DNA from 2 places in the Streptosporangium sp. NBC_01469 genome. Region 2 is predicted to be linked to the other one. Evidence: riboswitches for the same ligand, from Rfam matches in the RefSeq annotation. Region 2 holds a riboswitch; the other holds the start of a gene.
What was found. Region 2 has a riboswitch for S-adenosylmethionine ahead of thrC (threonine synthase). Riboswitches for the same ligand answer to the same signal wherever they lie in the genome.
Positions count from the first base shown of each region.

Region 1 (5,672 bases), 410 kb from region 2:
CGAAGAGCTTCTCGGCGCCCCGGTGCATGTAGCCCACGATCGGCTCGGCCGAGCTGATCCGTTCGCCGTCCAGCGTGAGCCGCAGCCGCAGCACACCGTGTGTGGACGGGTGCTGCGGCCCGATGTTGAGGATCATGTCCTCGGTCGCGAGCTCCTTGCCGTCCGCCCCCCGCACGGCTTCGGCTCCAGCCCCCAGCCCCACGCTCAGCTCACGGGGCGCGCCTTCAGTCATAGGGCCATGCTGTCACGTCAGCCGCGCGAGGCAAGATCCCGCAGGGCGCCGATCAGCCGGTCGACGTGCTCGGAGGTGGTGCCGATGCCGATGGAGGCGCGGACGGCGGAGGCGGTGACGTCGTCGCAGCCGCCGTCCTTGGCGCCCAGCAGGTGCCGTACGAAGGGGTGGGCGCAGAACTTGCCGTCGCGGACGCCGATGCCGTAGTCGCCGGACAGGGCCTCGGCGACCTCGCGGGCGGTGAAGCCGTCCACCACGAAGGAGACGATGCCGACGCGCGGGTGGTCCGGGCCCCACAGGGAGAGCTCGTGGACGCCGGGGACGGAGGCGAGGCCCGCGCGCAGGCGTCCGAGGAGGCGCTCCTCCTCGCGGACCAGCGGGGTCCAGCCGGTGGCGGTCAGGGCGTCGCAGGCCGCGGCGAGCGCGACGGCGCCCAGCACGTTCGGGGTTCCGGCCTCGTGCCGCGCCTCGGGGTCGTCGTGCCACTCGGTGTCGTCGTCGTTCACGGCCTTCACCGCGCCGCCGCCCCGCAGGTACGGCTCGGCTTCGGCCAGCCAGTCGGAACGGCCGATCAGCGCGCCCGTGCCGAACGGCGCGTAGAGCTTGTGGCCGGAGAAGACCACGTAGTCCAGGTCGAGCGCCGTCAGGTTGAGGCGGCGGTGCGGGACGAGCTGCGCGGCGTCGACGAGGACGCGGGCTCCGTGCCGGTGGGCGATGTGGGCCAGAGCGGCGATCGGCCAGAGCTCCCCGGTGACGTTGGAGGCGGCGGTCACGACCAGCAGCTTGGGGCCGTCGATCGAGGTGAGGGCGTCGTCGACGGCGCGGACGGCCTCGCCGGGGAAGGCGGGGGCGGCCAGCCGCACGACCTTGTCCCAGGGCAGCAGCGAGGCGTGGTGCTCGGTGTCGAAGACCACGGCGGTGGTGCCCTCGGGCAGGCTGCGGGCCAGCAGGTTGGTCGCGTCCGTGGTGTTGCGGGTGAAGATCACCGAGTCGTCGGGGCGGGCGCCGACGAAGGCGCGCACCGTGTGCCTGGCCTGCTCGTAGCGGGCCGTGGTCAGCTGGGACGCGTACCCGGCGCCGCGGTGGACGCTGGAGTAGGCCGGGAGCGCGGCGGCGACGGCGGCGCTCACCGGCTCCAGACAGGGGGCGCTCGCGGCGTAGTCGAGGTTGGCGTAGCGGACGAGCCTGCCGCCCCTGACCGGGACCTCCAGGTCCGAGCCGAGCACGGCCGGGATCGGCCGGTCACCGGACGCGCGGGTCTCGGGGACGGTCACCGGGACGGCGGAGGCGGCGGTGGTGGTGGTGGTCGGGGCGACGGGGTTCGCGGGGTTCGCGGGGGAGAAGATCGTCAGGGTGGACACGCCATGGCTCCTTCGAGGTCATCGGACCCCAACCCATGGCATAGGTGCCTGGAGCCCGCGCTTGCCCGACACACCTCGTGCCGGACCAGGTCCTCACCCGGGGCACCCCGCCGCGGACGCGAGGGTTGCCGGCCAGCGAGCCGGGGCTTGTCACTGGCACTCATGACCTACGTGGGAACTATAACCGACGCCCCGCGGTGCCCCGCAAGTCCGAAACGTGATCAACCCGGTATCGGGGCCGGAGCGGGCGCTCCCGGGAGCGCCCGGCGGATTGAAAGCGAAGCGTGATGAGAGAGCAGGAACTCGGAGCGTCCCCCGGTCGTCCTGGCAGTCAGCCGAAGAAGCGTTCGGGCAGTTGGCCGACGGTGTGTCCAAGCGCCGACCGACGAAGGAGAAAGCAATGGACTGGGTGACCAACCCGGAGATATGGATAGGGTTCTTCACCCTCGTCGCCCTGGAGATCGTCCTGGGAATCGACAACATCATCTTCATCTCGATCCTGGTGGGCAAGCTCCCGCCCGCGCAGCGCGACAGGGCCCGCAAGCTGGGCCTCGCCGTCGCCCTGATCAGCCGCCTCCTCCTGCTGCTGGCGCTGTCGTGGGTGGTGAGGCTCACGGAGCCGATGTTCGAGGTCTTCGGGCAGGGGATATCGGGGCGCGACCTGATCCTGATACTCGGCGGCCTGTTCCTGCTGGGCAAGAGCGTCCACGAGATGCACGGCAGCCTGGAGGGGGAGTCCCACCACTCCGAGGGCAAGGTCGCCTCGTCCTTCACCTCGGTGATCATCCAGATCATGATCCTCGACGTCGTCTTCTCGCTCGACTCGGTGATCACCGCAGTCGGCATGGTCGACGAGCTGGGCGTCATGATCGCGGCCGTCATCGTCTCGGTCATCGTGATGCTGGTCGCCTCCGGGCCGATCAGCCGCTTCGTGGACCGGCACCCGAGCATCAAGATGCTCGCCCTGTCCTTCCTGGTGCTGGTCGGCGTCGTGCTCATCGCCGAGGGATTCGAGCAGCACATCTCCAAGGGCTACATCTACTTCGCGATGGCGTTCTCGCTGCTGGTGGAGCTGCTGAACATCCGGGTGCGGGGCAAGGCGGGCAGGCGGAAGCCGGTCGAGCTGCGTTCCCGCTACGAGACCGGGGACAAGGCCGGTTCCGAGAGCCCGGAGACCCCGGAGCCCCCGGTGGGCCGGGGAGCTTCGGCGACCCAGGCGGACGAACCAGCTGAAAGGGGAAATCCGGACAAGCGGGCCGACTCCTAGGCCGGGATTACGATGCTTAAGTGCGCTTTGATCCTTGGAATCCGGAATTCGTCGCCCACCCCTATGACGTCTACGACGAGCTGAGGCGGGAGCGGCCGGTCAGCTTCTTCGAGCCGACCGGCCAGTGGCTGGTGGCCAGGCACGCCGACGTCAACGCGCTGCTGCGGGACCGCAGGCTCGGCCGTTCCTACCTGCACGTGGCCTCGCACCGGGAGTTCGGCAGGCCGGACGACCCCGAGTTCCAGGACCCGTTCTGGCGGGTGATCAGGGCGGGGATGCTCGACGTCGAGCCGCCGGTGCACACCAGGCTCCGGCGGCTGGTCTCGAAGGCGTTCACCCCCCGCATGGTCCAGGCGCTCCGTCCCAAGGTCGCCCGCATGGCCGAGGAACTGGTGGACGTCTTCGTCGAGCGCGGCGGAGGAGACCTGATCGCCGAGGTCGCCGAGCCGCTCCCGGTCACCGTGATCGCCGAGATGCTCGGCGTGCCCGAGGCCGACCGGCACCTGCTGCGGCCCTGGTCGGCCGACATCTGCGGCATGTACGAGCTCCAGCCGTCGGTCGAGGCCCAGCGCACGGCCGTGCGGGCGGCCGAGGAGTTCTCCGCCTACCTCGTCGAGCTGGCCCGCGCCCGCAGGGCCGACCCCGGTGACGACCTGATCAGCGCGCTCGCCCTGGTGGCAGACGAGGGTGACACGCTCACCGAGGAGGAGCTGGTCGGCACCTGCGTGCTGCTGCTCAACGCCGGGCACGAGGCCACCGTCAACGTCACCGGGAACGGCTGGTGGTCGCTGTTCCGCAACCCGGCCGAGCTGGACCGGCTCCGCGCCGACCACACCCTGCTGCCCACGGCGGTCGAGGAGCTGATGCGCTGGGACACCCCGCTGCAGATGTTCGAGCGCTGGGTGCTGGAGGACATCTCGGTGGGCGGGATCGACATCCCGCGCGGCACCGAGGTGGCGCTGCTGTTCGGCTCGGCCAACCGCGACCCCGAGGTCTTCGCCGACCCCGCCCGCCTGGACGTGGGCCGGGTCGACAACCCGCACATCTCCTTCGGCGCCGGCATCCACTTCTGCCTCGGGGCACCGCTGGCCAGGGTAGAGCTGATCGAGTCGTTCGGCGCCCTGCTGCGCAAGGCGCCGAAGATGGAGCTCGTCGCCGAGCCCTCCTGGGGGCCGGGCTACGTCATCCGGGGTCTGGAGTCCCTCCAAATACGGGTCTGAGAACGGATGCGGGTCTGAGAACCGGCCCGGCCGGAGGTCACACCTGACCGGACGGCCCGCCGCCCGGATCGCGGGCCCCACCGGATCGCGGGCCCCACCGGAACGACGTCACCGGAACGCGGGCCCCACCGAAACGACGTCAGCGGTTCGGCGGGTCAGGGACGGCTCTGGGAGAGCCAGCCGAACCCGCCGAGCCCTCCGGCGGCGATGAGCTCCGCCTCCTCCGAGGCCCTCGCGAGGGCCTGAAGGTAGCCGCGAGGGTCGCTTGCGGCCTGCTCGACCGGCGGGCGGCTCCCGGTGACGCCGAGGGCGCGCAACGCCTCGCGCTGCGTGGTCAGCGCCGTCGTGACGGCCCCGGCGCTCTCGCCCGAGGCCGCGCAGGCGTCGAGCGCCACGTGGGCGGTGATGTCGCACGAGCCGTCGGGCACCGGCGCGACCATCGCCCCGTCGCGGTATCCGGCCAGCGTGCCGTACGGCGGCCGGTCGTCGAGGATGTGGGCGTAGTCGATCGCGATCGCCCGGCCGCGCGCCAGTCGCAGGATCACCGAGGCCCAGGCCCTGTCGCGTGGCCTGCCGATCTCGGCCCGCTCGCCGGGGGCCCGCATCCGCCACCAGCGGGCCAGCCACGCGAGATCCGCCTCGGAGGGGCTGCCGCCGAGGCGCTCCTCACCGTCCGTGACGTTGACCAGGACCAGCCGGGGGCCGTCGGCCGTCTGCTCCGCGATGTCGACGGGCACGTTGTCGAGCCACTCGTTGGCGATCACCAGCCCGTGGATCCCGTCCGGCGCGGCCCTCGCCCAGACGATCTCCTCCGGCAGCGCCGGCGGCCGGGGCGCCAGGTCGACCGCGGTCACCCGCAGCCTCGACCGGAGCGCGGGCGGCGCCGCGGCGAGCACACCGGCCGCCAGCCCGCCCTCGCCGGCGCCGATGTCGACCAGGTCGAGCACCTCGGGGCCGCCCAGCGCCTCGTCGATCGCGGTCAGCTCGCGCAGCACGGCCTCGGCGAAGACGGGGGAGGCGCCGACCGAGGTCCGGAAATGGCTGGAGGGCCGCTCCCGGAGATAGAAGCCGCTCTCGCCGTAGAGCGCCTGCTCCATCGCGGCACGCCAGGTGAGCCACACGCTCTCAGACGCTACCCGCCGGGGCGGGGGAACGAGATCAACTCGCGCTGACGCTTCGAGTGAGTACATGACTCCATTCTGTCACCGATTCGCACGATCGTTGTCGACGCCGCGTCGGCGCGCCGCCGCCCGAACCGCCGTGCGGGCCGGGCCCGCGGGCTCTCCGGCGGGTCCCGTACGCTCCCGGTGTGCCCGATCCGGGCATCTCGCGGAGAACCCCGCCTCCGTTACCGAACACGCGTCTTGCCGTGGTTGCGATGGCATGGCCCGTTACGCTGGTCAATCGGGCACGGAGCCCCACATGGTCGAAGGACGGGACGTCATGGACGCAGTCGATCGCCCGGCACGGCTGGCCGTCGGAGTGGTTGGAGCGGGCAGGGTCGGTTCGGCGCTCGGCGCCGCGCTCGTCAGGGCGGGGCACCGGGTGGTCGCGACGAGCGGCGTCTCCGACGCCTCCAGGGAGCGGGCGGT
Region 1 is NZ_CP109465.1:1,267,843-1,273,514, reverse strand. It holds gene OG587_RS05740 (NADH-quinone oxidoreductase subunit D) at 1-232, opposite strand, end outside; gene OG587_RS05735 (aminotransferase class V-fold PLP-dependent enzyme) at 250-1,593, opposite strand; SAM riboswitch class IV at 1,646-1,761, opposite strand; gene OG587_RS05730 (TerC family protein) at 1,994-2,860, shown strand; gene OG587_RS05725 (cytochrome P450) at 2,881-4,080, shown strand; gene OG587_RS05720 (SAM-dependent methyltransferase) at 4,236-5,201, opposite strand; gene OG587_RS05715 (Rossmann-like and DUF2520 domain-containing protein) at 5,524-5,672, shown strand, end outside.
Region 1: linked by a shared signal. The riboswitch ahead of OG587_RS05735 (aminotransferase class V-fold PLP-dependent enzyme) and the one ahead of thrC (threonine synthase) in region 2 are both predicted to bind S-adenosylmethionine.

Region 2 (5,672 bases):
GTCGCGGATCGGGTTGACCAGCAGCACGTCGGCCAGCCGGTAGGCGGCCAGCGAGCGCGGGTAGTCGTCGTTGACGTTGAGGATCAGCGGATCCCAGTCCTCGGTGGCGTACTCGTCCTCGATCTCCTCGGCGCAGCGCTGCACCGCCGCGGTGTACTCGCGGTACTCGGGCAGGTCGTGCCGGGACGGGTAGGCGAAGGCGAGGTGCGTGACCCGGCCGTGCCACTCCGGGTGGGCCGCGAGGAACTGCTTGTAGGCGACCAGGCCCCGCACGATGTTCTTCGACAGCTCCGTCCTGTCGATCCGCACGATCAGCCTGCGGTCGCCCACCTGGGCGCGGAGCGCGGCCATGTGCGACTCCACGTCGGGCTCGGACGCCCGGGTCCAGAGCGCCTTGCCGTCCACGCCCAGGCTGTGGGTGCCGATCCGGGTGGTCCTGCCCGCGTGCGTGACCGTACGCTCCCCGCGGTCGACCCGCGCGCCGAGCACCGTCTCGCAGCAGTCCATGAACGCCCCGCCCCAGCGGTCGGTCAGGAAGCCCGCGTGGTCGGCGCCCAGGATGCCTTCGAGGAGCTCGGTCGCCACGTCGTCGGGGAGCAGGTTGAAGTATTCGGGCGGGGCCCACGGCGTGTGCGAGAAGTGCGCCACCCGCAGGTCGGGGCGCTCCCCCCTGAGCATGGCCGGGACCAGGCTCAGGTGGTAGTCCTGCACCATCACCCGCGCCCCGTGCGAGCCCTCCTCGGCCAGCGCCATCGCGAAGGCCTCGTTGTAGGCCTGGTACGACTCCCACTCCCGGCGGAACCTGGCGTCGAAGTACGGCCTGTTGGGGGTGTCGTAGAGGAGGTGGTGGACGAACCAGAGGGTGGAGTTGGCGACCGCGTTGTACGCGCGGTGGAAGGTCGCCGGGGGGATGTCGAGCATCCGCACCGCCCCGGTGTCGTAGCCCGCCTGGTCGAGCCTGCCGCCGGACGCCAGCCGCACGGCGCCGCGGTCGCCGTCGGACAGCGCCGCGCAGACCCACAGGACGTTGAGGTCCTTCGCGACCTCCGACAGGCCGGAGACCAGGCCGCCACCTCCCCTGCGCATGGACAGTGAGCCGTCCTCGGAGAGGGTGAAGGAGACGGGGCCGCGGTTGGAGGCCACCAGGATCGCGCTCATGAGATCCCTTCACTGGCTAGGGACACGCCTGTCCTGAAGGTTAACCGGCACTTCGCCAGGCTGTCCTTGCTCTTCAGGTCAATGAAAGAACGGCGTTCATCGAATTGTGTCAGCTCTTGTCAGCAGGTGAAGTGATGAGCCCCGCCGTATCACCCTTTTTGTGGCAGGCAGGAAGGGTCGCCATCCGAGATCCCGACCGTAGGATGTCCAGCGACCGTGACCGCTGATGGGGGCCCGTGATGGCGCTGGACGAGACGACCGAGGACCTGGCCCGATCGGCCGCCCAGGGGGACCACCGCGCGCTCGGTGAGCTGCTGAAGCGGATCGAGCCCGCCGTGCTCAGGCACTGCGGCCGTATCCTTCCCTTCCGGCAGGACGCCGAGGAGGCCTGCCAGGACACCCTGCTCGCGGTGGCGCGCAACATCGGCCGCTTCGAGGGGCGGGCCCGGTTCAGCACCTGGCTGCACATCGTGACCGCCAACTGCGCCAGGACCACGTACCGCTCGCTGAAGCGCCGCGCCGCCGAGCAGAGCTCGGACGAGCTGCCGCTGCAGAAGCCGGACGTCGCCCGGGTGAGCGTGATCGCCGGGTCCCGGCTGGATCTGCTCGACGCGATGGAGGCGCTGGAGGCCGAGAAGCCGGACCTGGCCCAGGCACTGGTGCTGCGCGACATCTGCCAGCTCGACTACAACGAGGTGGCCGAGCAGCTCCGCATCCCGCTGGGCACCGCCAAGTCGCGCATCCACCAGGCGCGCAAGTACGTCCAGGGAGCCCTGGGCGACGCCTACGGCTTCTGACCGGCCGTCCGATTCCGGTTGTCCGCTGGATAACACGCTGTGTCTCGCCCAGTGAGACATGAGGTCAGGAGGGCGGCAGGGCGGGGTAGAGTGCTTAGGACCCGCGCGTCGGGTTTCCAACTGAATATTTGCTCATCCAGAGGGGTGGAGGGACCGGCCCTGCGAAGCCCCGGCAACCATCCCGGTTCCAGACTCGTGATCTGACGAGGTCGGCCGGGACAGGTGCCAATTCCGGTCTGTGACCAGGGTGGTCCGCAGACGAAGATGAGGGAAAGGCCTCGCTTCATGGCGCTCGCAACCACTGAGAACACCACCACCTCCTCCTCCGGTCGTGCCGACGACACGCGTGACCGGCGCTTCGGCCCCGCCGTCGCCCTGTCCTGCCGGGAGTGCGGTGCCCGCTACGACCTCGGCCCCGACTTCGCCTGTAGCGAGTGTTTCGGGCCCCTTGAGATCGCGTACGACTTCGGGCGTGTGACCCGGGAGCAGATCGCCGAGGGGCCGACCAACATCTGGCGCTACCGCTCGTTGCTGCCCGTCCCCGAGGACGTGGCCTCCAAGCCCAACATGGCGCCCGGCTGGACCAAGCTCGTCAACGCCGGAAACCTCGCCCGCGAGCTGGGCATCCGCTCCCTGCACGTGAAGGACGACTCCGGCAACCCCACGCACTCCTTCAAGGACCGTGTGGTTGCCATCGCCGTCGAGGCGGCCAGAAACTTCGGTTTCCACACCCTCTCCTGCTCCTCCACCGGCAACCTGGCCGGCGCCGTGACCGCCGCCGCCGCGCGGGCCGGGCTGGACGCCTGCGTGTTCATCCCCTCCGACCTCGAGCAGGCCAAGATCGTCATGGCCTCCGTGTACGGCGGCAGGCTCATCGGCATCGAGGGCACGTACGACGACGTGAACCGCTTCTGCTCCGAGCTCATCGGCGACGAGCTGGGCGACCAGTGGGGCTTCGTCAACGTCAACCTCCGCCCGTACTACGCGGAGGGGTCCAAGACGCTGGCCTACGAGATCGCCGAGCAGCTCGGCTGGCGCATCCCCGACCAGATCGTCATCCCGGTCGCGTCGGGCTCGCAGCTCACGAAGGTCGACAAGGGATTCAAGGAGCTGATCCGGCTCGGTCTGGTCGAGGACAGGCCCTACAAGATCTTCGCGGCCCAGGCCGAGGGGTGCTCCCCGGTCTCCGCCGCCTACAAGGCGGGCCACGACGTGATCCGCCCGGTGAAGCCGAACACGATCGCCAAGTCGCTGGCGATCGGCAACCCGGCCGACGGCCCGTACGTCCTGGACATCGCCCGCCGCACCGGCGGCGCGGTCGAGGACGTCACCGACGCCGAGATCGTCGACGCGATCCGGCTGCTGGCCAGGACCGAGGGCATCTTCGCCGAGACCGCCGGAGGCGTCGTCGTCGGGGTGCTGCGCAAGCTGGTCGCCTCGGGCACGCTCGACCCCGACGCCGAGACCGTGATCCTCAACACCGGCGACGGTCTCAAGACCCTTGACGCGGTGGCCGCGGAGGCCCGCCCAACCGCGGTGATTCGGCCTTCTCTTGACGCATTCCGTGCGGCTATCGCCTAGAAATCGTGAAAGGTACTGAATTATGAGCGTTTCTGTGCGGATTCCGACGATTCTCCGGACTTACACCGATGGTGCTGCCGAGGTGAACGGAGAGGGAGAGACCCTGCGCGATGTTCTGCAGAAGCTCGACGCGGACTTCCCGGGGATCGGCGCCCGGATTCTTGATGAATCGGGAAAGATCCGACGTTTTGTCAACGTCTATGTGGGGGATGAGGACGTCCGTTTTGTCGACAACCTCGACACGGCCACGCCCCCCGGCGTTCAGATCTCCATCATCCCCGCGGTGGCCGGAGGCTGATTCTGCCGCCCTCGCGCGGCCCTGACCGCGCCCGTGCCGCCCCCGGTGGCGACCACGACTCCACGGCACCCGCCCGGCTCCGGCCGGGCGGGTGCCGTGTTTTATGACGCAAGCTCATATTTGTGGCGCGGATGAATAACGTAACCCTTAACTAACTAATAGTGATGGTGAAACTTTGTTCTCGGGCTAAAAGCTCTCGTAAAGAGGTAGTTTGGTGCTTGACTCTGTTGCCCTACCGCTTCCCACAGGTATGGTCGGAACGATCGAGGGGGCGAAGTCCGTCCCGGAGATTGAGGACTTCGCGAGAGGAATGGGCGTCGTCCTTAAGACCAGTAAGAGGAGTCGCAAGTGGCGCAGGGCACCGTCAAATGGTTCAACGCGGACAAGGGCTACGGCTTCATCGCGGTAGACGGTGGTAAGGATGTGTTCGTCCATTACTCCGCGATCATGATGGATGGCTATCGTGCCCTCGAGCAGGGCCAGCGGGTCGAGTTCGAGATCACCCAGGGTCAGAAGGGTCCCCAGGCGGAGTCCGTCCGGGCGGTCTGACGTAGCCGCTTCGTGAATTCGCAGGGAAGAGCCGGTGGATCCCGCGGCATCGCAGTTCGCTGGATCCTCACCGCCTAGGCCCGGCTTGCCCCCCAACCGGCGAGCCGGGCCTTCGCGTCGTACGGGGTGCGCCGAGGTCGTGCGGGATACGTGGTCATGAGGTGCGCCGAGGTCGTGCGGGGCCACACGGTCGTACGAAGTCCACAGGGGTCGTGCGGGGCACGTGGAGGCGGGTGCGGGACACGCCCGGCGCGGCACGGGACACGGGACCACGGGGACGCGGAGACGCCACCGGCCATGCGCCGACGATGACGTGCCGCGTACGCCGACATGACGCGGGATCTACGCCGGTGTGACGCGGAGCTGAAGTCCCCTCCACGCGCGGCCCAGGTCAGCGGATCGCGGCTTGCACTCGTCGGGGTAGAGTGCTAAACAGATTGTTGGCACTCACGCATAGAGAGTGCCAATCCTGGATCGAGGCGATGGGGCCCGCCGAACGGAGTCGTGGGCCCACATGCCGTCGCGGGCGTCGGCTCGGTCCGGTGTAAGCCACCCTGTCTCTGGGAGGTCTAGCCGTATGGCAGCCAAGATGATCGCGTTTAACGAGGACGCCAGGCGCGGTCTCGAGCGTGGCATGAACCAGCTCGCGGACGCCGTCAAGGTGACCCTCGGCCCCAAGGGCCGTAACGTCGTTCTGGAGAAGAAGTGGGGCGCTCCCACGATCACCAACGACGGTGTCTCCATCGCCAAGGAGATCGAGCTCGAGGACCCGTGGGAGAAGATCGGGGCCGAGCTCGTCAAGGAGGTCGCCAAGAAGACCGACGACGTCGCGGGTGACGGCACCACCACCGCCACCGTGCTCGCTCAGGCTCTCGTACGCGAGGGCCTTCGCAACGTCGCCGCCGGCGCCAACCCGATGTCCCTGAAGAAGGGCATCGAGGCCGCCGTCGAGCGCGTGTCGGAGGAGCTGTCCAAGCTCGCCAAGGACGTGGAGACGAAGGCGCAGATCGCCTCCACCGCATCCATCTCCGCGGGCGACCCGCAGATCGGCGAGATGATCGCCGAGGCGATGGACAAGGTCGGCAAGGAAGGCGTCATCACCGTCGAGGAGAGCAACACCTTCGGTCTTGAGCTTGAGCTCACCGAGGGCATGCGCTTCGACAAGGGCCTCATCTCGATGTACTTCGTCACCGACCCGGAGCGTATGGAGGCCGTCCTCGACGACCCGTACATCCTGGTCGTCAACTCCAAGGTGGCCGCCAACAAGGACCTGCTCCCGGTCCTCGACA
Region 2 is NZ_CP109465.1:857,930-863,601, reverse strand. It holds gene OG587_RS03930 (alpha,alpha-trehalose-phosphate synthase (UDP-forming)) at 1-1,158, opposite strand, end outside; gene OG587_RS03925 (RNA polymerase sigma factor) at 1,398-1,955, shown strand; SAM riboswitch class I at 2,085-2,226, shown strand; gene thrC (threonine synthase) at 2,241-3,536, shown strand; gene OG587_RS03915 (MoaD/ThiS family protein) at 3,559-3,834, shown strand; gene OG587_RS03910 (cold-shock protein) at 4,183-4,383, shown strand; gene groL (chaperonin GroEL) at 4,961-5,672, shown strand, end outside.